DNA from 3 places in the Janthinobacterium tructae genome. Region 1 is predicted to be linked to each of the others. Evidence: predicted binding sites of a transcription regulator. Region 1 holds the regulator's gene; each other region holds the start of a gene.
The links. The regulator HrcA, encoded in region 1, represses chaperone genes, less so after heat shock. The targets are predictions, from matches to a motif close to TTAGCACTCNNNNNNNNNGAGTGCTAA.

Region 1 (3,277 bases):
AGTGGCCGCGGTCGTGGCGGCAGAGCCCATCGTGCCGGCCGTATCGCTGCCGTCGGCACTGGTGGAGCCCTGGAAGCGGCATCTCAGGCCCGTCGGCTGAGTCAGTACGGTAATACCGTACAGGGCGCCGTCAGCTACTTTTTCGAATGTGTAGGAGTTGGTGCCAGCCAGTGGGCTGGTGCCGTTGGGCCCCATCACCAGGCGCAAGCCATCAGCAGTCAGGCCCGTGATCGTGCCTTTCAGCGGGTAGGTATTGGTCTCGCAGCTCACCAGGGCCGTGCTCGCGGAATAGCTCGTTGCCTTGCCGACACCGTTGGTAATCGTGCACACGGCGCCCTTTGGCTGCTGCGCGATGCTGATGTCGTAGCGGTCATCGGTCTTGACCAGCTTGGTGAAAACAAAGGAGGTCTGACCTGCAGGCACGGACAAACGTTCGCCATCATTCAGCAAAATCAGGCCGTCTTTTGCCAGATTGGACACTTGGCCACTCAGATACAGGTTGCCGCCGCTGCCGCCGCAAGCTGCCAGTGTGACGGCACAAGCCGCCGCCAGCATCGAGCGCAGGTACAAATTTTTCATACATTCTCCAAAACGAATCAGGTTGGGTAGCGCAACGCGGACGCTGGCGCCGCATTGGAATGGCGCCTATTTTAGTCTATCTGGCAAGCTGAATGATCTTGCCTTGTATCACCCTGTAACAATTTTTCGCCGGGAAGCGCTGGCCCGGCCCCATTTCACGGGGACGCAGCCATGCCGGCTGCGGCGATCGGTGCGACAATACATGCAGCCTGCGCATCGTGGCGCGGCATCCACCGTGAGTCCCATGTCCCTTTCCCCTGTCAAACCCGCCGTGCCGCCCAAGGCCATCCTGTTCGATCTCGACGATACCTTGTGGCCCATCGCGCCCGTGATTGCCGCTGCCGAAACCCTGCTGCACGACTGGCTGGCCACGCATGCGCCCAGGGTGGCGCAGCAGTTTTCCATCGAGGTGCTGCGCCAGCACCGCCTGGCCATGCTCAATGCGCAACCGCATTTCCATGGCAATTTGATCGAGTTGCGCCGCGCCGGCCTGCTGTCGGCCTTCGAAGCTGCCGGCGAGGATCCCGCCCTGGTCGACGGGGCCATCGTGCACTTCCTGGCCGCGCGCAACCGCGTCCAGCCGTATGACGACGTCTTGCCTGGCCTGGCCTGGATGCGCCAGCGCATGCTGCTCGGCTCCATCTCGAATGGCAATGCAGACCTTGAAATTATCGGTTTGGCGCAGCATTTCAAGGTGTCCATCGCCGCCAGCGAGTTTGGCGTGGCCAAGCCCGACGCCAGCATCTTCCTGGCCGCCTGCGCGGCGCTGGACGTGGCGCCGCATGAAGCCGTGTATGTGGGCGACGACCTGTATTTCGACGTGACGGGAGCGCAGGGGGCGGGCATGCGTGCCGTCTGGATGAACCGCAAGGGCAGCGATGCCCATCTGGCCGCCGGGGTGCAGCCCGACGCCATCTGCGGCAACTTTGACGAGTTGCTGCTGTGGCTGCAGGGGCAACTGGAAGATTGATCGCCGCAGGGCGGGCGAACGTGCATAATAGGTGCTGTTACTGCACGTTCGGCCGCTGTTGTTGCCGCTTGATTAACAATGTGCTTGTTTAAAGAATATTTGCTTACCTGAGACACCATGCAACTCGATACACGTGCCCAAACACTGCTGAAAGCCCTGGTCGAGCGATATATCGCCGACGGCCTGCCGGTCGGTTCGCGCGCCTTGTCGAAAATTTCCGGCCTGGACCTGTCACCGGCCACGATCCGCAACATCATGGCCGATCTGGAAGAGCTCGGTTATGTGTCCAGTCCGCACACCTCGGCCGGACGCATCCCCACGCCGCGCGGCTACCGCATTTTTGTCGACACCTTGCTGACCGTCCGGCATCTGGACGAGCACCTGGTGGAGTCGCGCATGCGCCTGCAGACGCCGCAGCCGCAAAAAACCATCGCCAACGCGGCGCAGATGCTGTCGTCGCTGTCGCAGTTTGCCGGCGTCGTGCTCAGTCCGCGCCGCGAATCCGTATTCCAGCAAATCGAATTCCTGCGCCTGTCCGAAAAGCGCATCCTGCTCGTCATCGTCGCCCCGGGCGGCGACGTGCAGAACCGTTTATTGCTGACGGAGGCCGACTATACGCCAGCGCAACTGGTGCAATCGGCCAACTATATCAATCAGAATTATGGCGGCCTGTCATTCGACGCCGTGCGCGTGCGCCTGCAGGGCGAACTGCGCCAGCTGCGCGATGACATGGGCAGCCTGATGCAGGCGGCCGTGGAAGCGGGCAGCGAAGCGATGGCCGACCATAGCGACGACATGGTGATTTCCGGCGAACGCAACTTGCTCAGCGTGAGCGATCTGTCATCGAATATGCATTCGCTGCGTCAGATGTTCGACATGTTCGAGCAAAAAACGGGCTTGATGCAGTTGCTCGACGTGTCGAGCAAGGCGACGGGCGTGCAGATTTTCATCGGCGGCGAATCGAACCTGGTGCCGATGGATGAGATGAGCGTGGTGACGGCGCCGTATGAAGTCAACGGCAAGATCGTGGGAACGTTGGGGGTGATCGGACCGACGCGCATGGCCTACGAGCGCGTCATTCCGATCGTCGATATCACGGCTAAATTACTGTCGAGCGCACTCAGCCATCATTAATCGTACTGCCAGCCGCCCCGTGGGAGCGGCAAGCGTGGGTCAGGCGGTTTTATGCGGGCAAGCCGTCTTGATGCAGTTGCCGTAGATGGCCAAGGCGTGTTCGGCGATCTTGAAGCCGCGCTCTTCAGCCACTTTTTGCTGGCGGATTTCGATCTCTTCGTCGAAGAATTCTTCGACCCGGCCACAGTCGAGGCACACCAGATGGTCGTGGTGGGAACCTTCGTTGAGTTCGAAAATTGCCTTGCCGGTTTCAAAATGGTTGCGGTTCAGCAAGCCTGCCTGTTCAAACTGCGTCAGGACACGGTAGACAGTTGCCAAACCGACATCCATATTGTCGGCCAGCAGAATTTTATAGACGTCTTCTGCTGTCAGGTGGCGTACCGGGCTACTCTGGAAGATATCGAGTATCTTCAGGCGTGGCAAGGTGGCTTTCAGGCCGCTTGCCTTGAGATCACTAGGATTGTTACTCATGTTTGTTGCTCGTATGTGGGTCAGGTGCTTTATCATATAGCGTTTTGTCGGGGAGTGCCAAAATATGCATTTTTTGGCAGGCCGGTCACTCCTGGCGTTTTGTTCATCCAATTGAGGTCATTT
Region 2 (3,277 bases), 1.4 Mb from region 1:
CGCGTGATCCACCTGAAGAACGGCCAATTAGTCGCCATCGACAAGGCCACGCAGGCGCCCGTCTTCGCGCCGCCCGATCCCGATTTCGCGCCCTCCCCCGACCCGGACGACGCGCAGGGAGAACAGGCATGAGAGGCTGGTTCCGTCAACACCGCTTCGCGCTCGGTTCGGCGCTGATCCATCTGCGCAAGTCGCCAGGCGGCTTCCTGTTGAACGTGCTCGTCGTCGCCATCGCCCTGTCGCTGCCGTTCGCCGGCTTGACCATGCTCGACAATGTGCGCCCCATGTCGGAACAGATGTCGGTCGACCCGGAAATCAGCGTTTTCCTGAAGATCGACACGCCGCGCGAGCAAGCCGTGGCCCTGGCGGGCGCCATGCGCAAGATCGTCGGCGCGCAAAAGGCGAAGATCGTCTTCATCCCGCGCGAACAGGCGCTCGACACCCTGAAAAACAAGAACGGCCTGGCCGACGTGCTCAGCACACTGGGCGACAATCCCTTGCCCGACAGCTATGTGCTGAAACTCGATGCGTTCAGCAGCGCCAGCGAAGCGCAGGATGTCGACGCGGTGGCGGAGCAGCTGCGCCACCTGCCTGGCGTGGAATCGGCGCAAGTCGATTCGGCCTGGGTCAAGCGCCTGGCGGCCCTGCTGGGCGTGCTGCGCCTGGTGCTGCTGCTGCTGGCCATCACCCTGGGCGTGGCCGTGATCGCCGTGGTCTTCAATACCATCCGCCTGCAAGTGATGCAGCAGCGCGATGAAATCAGCATCTCGAAATTGATCGGCGCCACGGATACCTTCATCCACCGCCCCTTCTATTACACGGGCGCCCTGCTGGGCCTGTGCGCCGGTGCGCTGGCCCTGGGCGCAGTGGCGCTGGCCTTGCAGCCGCTCAATACCGCGATTGCCGAGTTTGCCCGCCTGTATGCGTCCGAATTCCAGCTGGTGCCGCTGGCGCCGCTGCCGATGGCCGGCTTGCTGGCCGTCAGCGCCGGCCTGGGCCTGATCGGCGCCTTCCTCTGCGTGCAGCGCCACCTGGCGCGCCTGAACTGACCATTCCCTTCCATGGCGGCGCCGCAGGCGCCGCCATGCGTCCCCATATGCTGTTATCTTGATATTTAGCAAGTATTCTTAAGGTTCGCTTCAGCCAGAGGCCGTAGACTAGCTACGTTGTCGTGAAGCGGCCTGCAGAGCCACTCCAATCGCTGTTCATATACATTTATCAAGCATTACATCGCCATAGTATTTAGGCTATCAGGACGATTAAATGTGCTGATTGGCACTCTCGAGCGGAGAGTGCTAATATAGGAACATACCAAACGCAGAACCGCCATGGATGCCAGATCAAGATGGTGCCGCGATCTGCAAAGTGCAAGACCGAATACTTAAAACGACTAGATAAGCGGACCACGTCGCGTGACGTGGTCAACTGGAACAAAGCAAGACTACGAGGGAGAAAACATGACTATGATGTCCGCAACGTCCGCATTGGTTCCGACCAAAAGTAATGCGCTGGGCCTCGGGTTCACTGGCAATCTGGGCAATATCGACGCCTATATTTCGGCCGTGAATCGCCTGCCCATGTTGACCCATGACGAAGAAATCTCGCTGGCAAAACGCCTGCGTGAAAAAAATGACCTGGCCGCCGCGCAAGAACTGGTGCTGTCGCACCTGCGCCTGGTGGTCTCGATTGCCCGCGGCTATCTGGGCTATGGCTTGCCGCACGCCGACCTGATTCAGGAAGGCAATATCGGCTTGATGAAAGCCGTGAAACGCTTCGATCCGGACCAGGGCGTGCGCTTGGTGTCGTACGCCATGCACTGGGTGAAAGCCGAGATGCACGAGTACATCCTGAAAAACTGGCGCCTGGTCAAGGTCGCGACGACGAAGGCGCAGCGCAAGCTGTTCTTCAACCTGCGCAGCCACAAGACGGGCCTGGACGCGATGACGCCGAAGCAAGTCGATGCGCTGGCCAAGCTGCTCGACGTGAAACGCGAAGAAGTGATCGAAATGGAAACGCGTTTGAGCGGCCGCGACATCGCGCTGGAATCGCCGACCGACGATGAAGACGACAAGTTTTCGCCGATCGCCTACTTGTCGTCGGAGCAAAGCGAGCCGACCAAGGTGCTGGAAGCGGAACAAGTGACGCGTCTGCAATCGGAAGGTCTGGAAACGGCACTGTCCAAGCTGGACGCCCGTTCGCGCCGCATCATCGAAGCGCGCTGGCTGGCCAACGACGACGGTTCCGGCGCCACCCTGCACGCTTTGGCAGAAGAGTTCGGCGTATCGGCCGAACGCATCCGCCAGATCGAAGTGGCGGCGCTGAAAAAAATGAAGGGCGCGCTGGCCGCCTGGGTGTAAGCACAAGCAATGTCGCAATGCAAAAGGCGCCGCAAGGCGCCTTTTAGTTTTACAAATGATATTTATCAACAGATAAACATTGTCAACCCTTATGCTGCAGCCAAGCCCTTGGTGATCAGCTCGGCGACCAATTCATTCAGATCCGCATCGCGCTCCTTGGCCAGGGTCTGCAATTGCAACACCAGATCGCTATTCAGCTTGACGGCGAATGGCACCAGGCCCAGGGCCTGATCGCGCTTGCGCTGCTCGCGGCGGTCGACGACCACCGCTTCCTTACCGAATGCACCGGCGCCGGGAACATTCATCTTTCCCATCAGTTTCTTGGCATCGCTTTTCGCCAGGGCAGTTTTTTTCATGGTTGTTTCCTGATTTTCAAAACAGCCATTCTACGCAGTAATCGGCGTGCCGCGTGGCCGGCGCATCAATTCATCGGCAGCGCGCCAATAGTGCGCCGAAAAAATATCATTTTGTTACCATCATTCTATCCCCCGTGTGAACAAGCACGCCAGGGACGCTCTACCTGAAAGGAAAAACATGCTTCACCTGACCCGCTCTTATCGTACCTTGCTGCTGCCACTGCTCATCGCCTGCCTGGCCGTGCTGGCTGGCTGCGGCGCGGCCGGCAGCGCCGGCGACGCGGAAAACACGCCGCGCAGCGTCACCCACGTGCTCTCGCCGGGCCAGCAAGTGGCCATCACGGCCACCGATACCCTGAAACTCGAGCGTGTCAACGACAGCCGCTGCCGCAAGGGCGCCGTATGCGTGTGGAAAGGCTATGTCAGCTACAGTTTCAGTTTGCTCAATAGCGCCGGCGCCACCGACATCGTCTTGTCCGATTCCATGCCCGGCGCCGCCAGTTCCGTCAGCGTCAACCACCTGACGTTCACCCTGCTCGACGTCGACCCGGCCACGCCGCCCAC
Region 3 (3,277 bases), 670 kb from region 1:
ACACACCATGCTGTAGGACTGGCCCATGATATTGACATCGACACGCGGCATTACGCTTCCTTCTCGTTCTCGGCAATATAGGCGCCCGCTTCCGAAGCGGCTTGCTCCAGGCCAGCTTGCACCAGTTCGGGAATTTTTTCCAGCAACGCTTCCACCCGCTCCTGCGCCTCGCGCATGCGCTGCACATACAGGGCGTTCTCGGCGGCCAGCGCGGCATTGTCCTTGCGCAGTTGCGCGTTTTCACGGCGCAGCGCATGGGTCATTTCGGCCAGCAGGCCTATTTTGTCGGATAATTCGTTGAATTCGGAAATCATCCCGCCACTATAGGGCGGACGCTCCATGGGCGTCAATCGAATCACGCCGCTGTCACACATATTTACATCAATGCAGGGCAGTTGGCGGACAATACAGGCTTTTTCCAGCGCTTTTCGCCAAGTGCGCGCATCTGCCGGCGCCGCGATGGCAACGTTTTACTCGTCGACGTAACCGGCTTCGATATCGAGTGCGCCATAGCGATTTTCACACGAGCGGCGCACCAGCGTCTGTTGTCCACCCTTGCCGTCAAGCACCATCGTCAAGTCGCGGCAAGTGCGGCGGTAGCTGCCAGGTTTGGCATCCGTGCCCGAGGGCGTCAGGCGCACTGCCAGCGGCACCGCATTGCCCAGGCCCTTGTTGCTCCACTGGCGCGTCTTGCCATCCTCTTCATCTTTCAAGGTACGCACGGCGGCCGTCAGCAGCGATGCCTGCTCTTTCGCGTTCAACTTGGCGATGGTGACGTCGGACAGGAAAGGCGGATACACGACGGGCGCCGGGTCCTTGCCCTGCACATCCCACTTGCCGCTGTTTTGCGAACAGGTGCGACGACTCAGATCTTGCGACTTGCCGCCCGCCGTGACGACGAATTTCAGGTCGCGGCAGACGTGCGCCTTCAGGCTGTGTTCCGTCATGCCGGAGTTGCTGAAGTTATACGTGACTTTCACCAGCACGCCGCTGTCGCCGCCGTTGTCCCACACATGCGCTTCCTGGTCGTCGTCATCCTTGTTGAGGTCGTTGAACAGGTCGTTCAGCAGCATCTCCTTTTCCAGCGGCGTGAGGGCCGCCACGGTGATCTCGTCGGCGATGGTGGGCGTGTGCGCGGCGGCATTGCCCAGGCAGGCGAGGCCGATGACGGTAGCGCCCAGCAGGCGCAGCGCGGGACGGGAAACAGGAAATGGCATGGTGTTCTTTCTGGTGCAAGTGGCGATATGTAGCGATATTGATATGCAATTACAATCATCTTATCAAATTCCATAGTCAATCTCTGTTTCCTGCGCGTACAGGAACGCCTCTCATCCGGGCGGCATGCTAGAGTCCGCGCTGTTGCTGACGCCCGGGAGCGTGGCTTGTGCTGGCGCAAACCCTGTGCAGATGCAGGCTCTGCTCAGCATCTATCTATATGTTCCTCTTGAATAAGCCCTTGAAGTTGACCCATACCGTCCCTATAATTAGCACTCGTTAGTAGAGAGTGCTAACAAACTCTTTCGTAGCTATCCTCAGGACTGATGGTGCTTGCCGGACCACTGCAGGGAACGCTACGCGGCGGGCGACGCCGCGATGCACCACTGCCGCAGACAGGCAAGGACAGGATGACCTGGGGTTTGCTTGACCGTTGCGGGCTGCTTTCAACGGCGGTCACTGAAAGCACGTCTGGCGCTGTGCCGGACATGTATTCATTTAGCAACACTTATCCATTGAACTTTAAGGAGTTTTGTATGAATCTGCGCCCATTGAACGATCGCGTCATCGTCAAACGCCTCGACCAGGAAACCAAAACTGCGTCCGGCCTCATCATTCCTGATGCAGCTGCTGAAAAACCGGATCAAGGCGAAGTCCTTGCCGTAGGCAATGGCAAGATTCTCGACGACGGCAAAGTCCGTCCTCTGGATGTCAAAGTGGGCGACCGCGTCCTGTTCGGCAAGTACGCCGGCCAAACCGTCAAAGTTGACGGCGATGAGCTGCTGGTCATGCGCGAAGAAGACATCATGGCGATCGTCGTCAAGTAATTGTTTCCACGTTGTAGACAGATACATCCCGAAACTCAGGAGAATTGAACATGGCAGCTAAAGAAGTAGTATTCGGCGACGCAGCGCGCGCCAAGATGGTCGAAGGCGTCAATATCCTCGCCAACGCAGTCAAAGTAACGCTGGGCCCGAAAGGCCGCAACGTCGTACTGGAGCGCTCGTTCGGCGCCCCTACCGTCACCAAGGATGGAGTGTCGGTAGCGAAAGAAGTTGAACTCAAAGACAAGCTCATGAACATGGGCGCGCAAATGGTCAAGGAAGTTGCTTCCCGCACCAGCGACAACGCCGGCGACGGCACCACCACCGCGACCGTGCTGGCACAAGCCATCGTGCGCGAAGGCATGAAGTTCGTTGCCGCCGGCATGAACCCGATGGACCTGAAGCGCGGTATCGACAAAGCAGTTGCTGCGACCGTCGAAGAACTGGCGAAAATCGCCCGTCCTTGCACCACGACCAAAGAAATCGCCCAAGTTGGCGCGATCTCGGCGAACTCGGACTACTCGATCGGCGAGCGTATCGCTGAAGCGATGGAAAAAGTCGGCAAAGAAGGCGTCATCACCGTGGAAGACGGCAAGTCGCTGAACGACGAGCTGGACATCGTTGAAGGTATGCAGTTCGACCGCGGCTACCTGTCGCCATACTTCATCAACAACCCAGAGAAACAAGTTGCCGTACTGGACAGCCCATTCGTCCTGCTGTGCGACAAAAAAATCTCGAACATCCGTGACCTGCTGCCGGTACTGGAACAAGTCGCCAAAGCTGGCCGTCCACTGCTGATCATCGCAGAAGACATCGAAGGCGAAGCGCTGGCAACCCTGGTTGTGAACAACATCCGCGGCATCCTGAAAACGTGCGCAGTGAAAGCACCTGGCTTCGGCGACCGCCGCAAAGCCATGCTGGAAGACATCGCTGTCCTGACGGGCGGCCAGGTGATCGCTGAAGAAGTCGGTCTGACCCTGGAAAAAGTGACCTTGGCCGAACTGGGCCAGGCGAAACGCATCGAAGTGGGCAAGGAAAACACCATCGTCATCGATGGCGCCGGCGAAGCTGCCTCGATCGAAGCACGCGTAAAACAAGTGCGTGTACAGATCGAAGAAGCGACCTCGGATTACGACCGTGAAAAACTGCAAGAGCGCGTAGCCAAACTGGCTGGCGGCGTTGCCGTGATCAAGGTTGGCGCAGCCACCGAAGTCGAAATGAAAGAGAAAAAAGCCCGC

Region 2: rpoH (RNA polymerase sigma factor RpoH) is a predicted target of HrcA. The motif match lies at 1,273-1,299, and genes of this name have one in related genera.
Region 3: groES (co-chaperone GroES) is a predicted target of HrcA. The motif match lies at 1,485-1,511, and genes of this name have one in related genera.

Annotation. Positions count from the first base shown of each region.
Region 1 covers NZ_CP041185.1:3,724,752-3,728,028, reverse strand. Annotated here, with positions in the region: gene FJQ89_RS16360 (hypothetical protein) at 1-579, opposite strand, end outside; gene FJQ89_RS16355 (HAD family hydrolase) at 824-1,549, shown strand; gene hrcA (heat-inducible transcriptional repressor HrcA) at 1,667-2,683, shown strand; gene fur (ferric iron uptake transcriptional regulator) at 2,723-3,154, opposite strand.
Region 2 covers NZ_CP041185.1:5,122,882-5,126,158, reverse strand. Annotated here, with positions in the region: gene FJQ89_RS22550 (cell division ATP-binding protein FtsE) at 1-132, shown strand, start outside; gene ftsX (permease-like cell division protein FtsX) at 129-1,049, shown strand; gene rpoH (RNA polymerase sigma factor RpoH) at 1,464-2,357, shown strand; gene FJQ89_RS22535 (hypothetical protein) at 2,447-2,713, opposite strand; gene FJQ89_RS22530 (hypothetical protein) at 2,892-3,277, shown strand, end outside.
Region 3 covers NZ_CP041185.1:3,055,143-3,058,419, forward strand. Annotated here, with positions in the region: gene FJQ89_RS13320 (cell division protein ZapA) at 1-51, opposite strand, end outside; gene FJQ89_RS13325 (DUF904 domain-containing protein) at 51-341, opposite strand; gene FJQ89_RS13330 (hypothetical protein) at 471-1,217, opposite strand; gene groES (co-chaperone GroES) at 1,752-2,042, shown strand; gene groL (chaperonin GroEL) at 2,093-3,277, shown strand, end outside.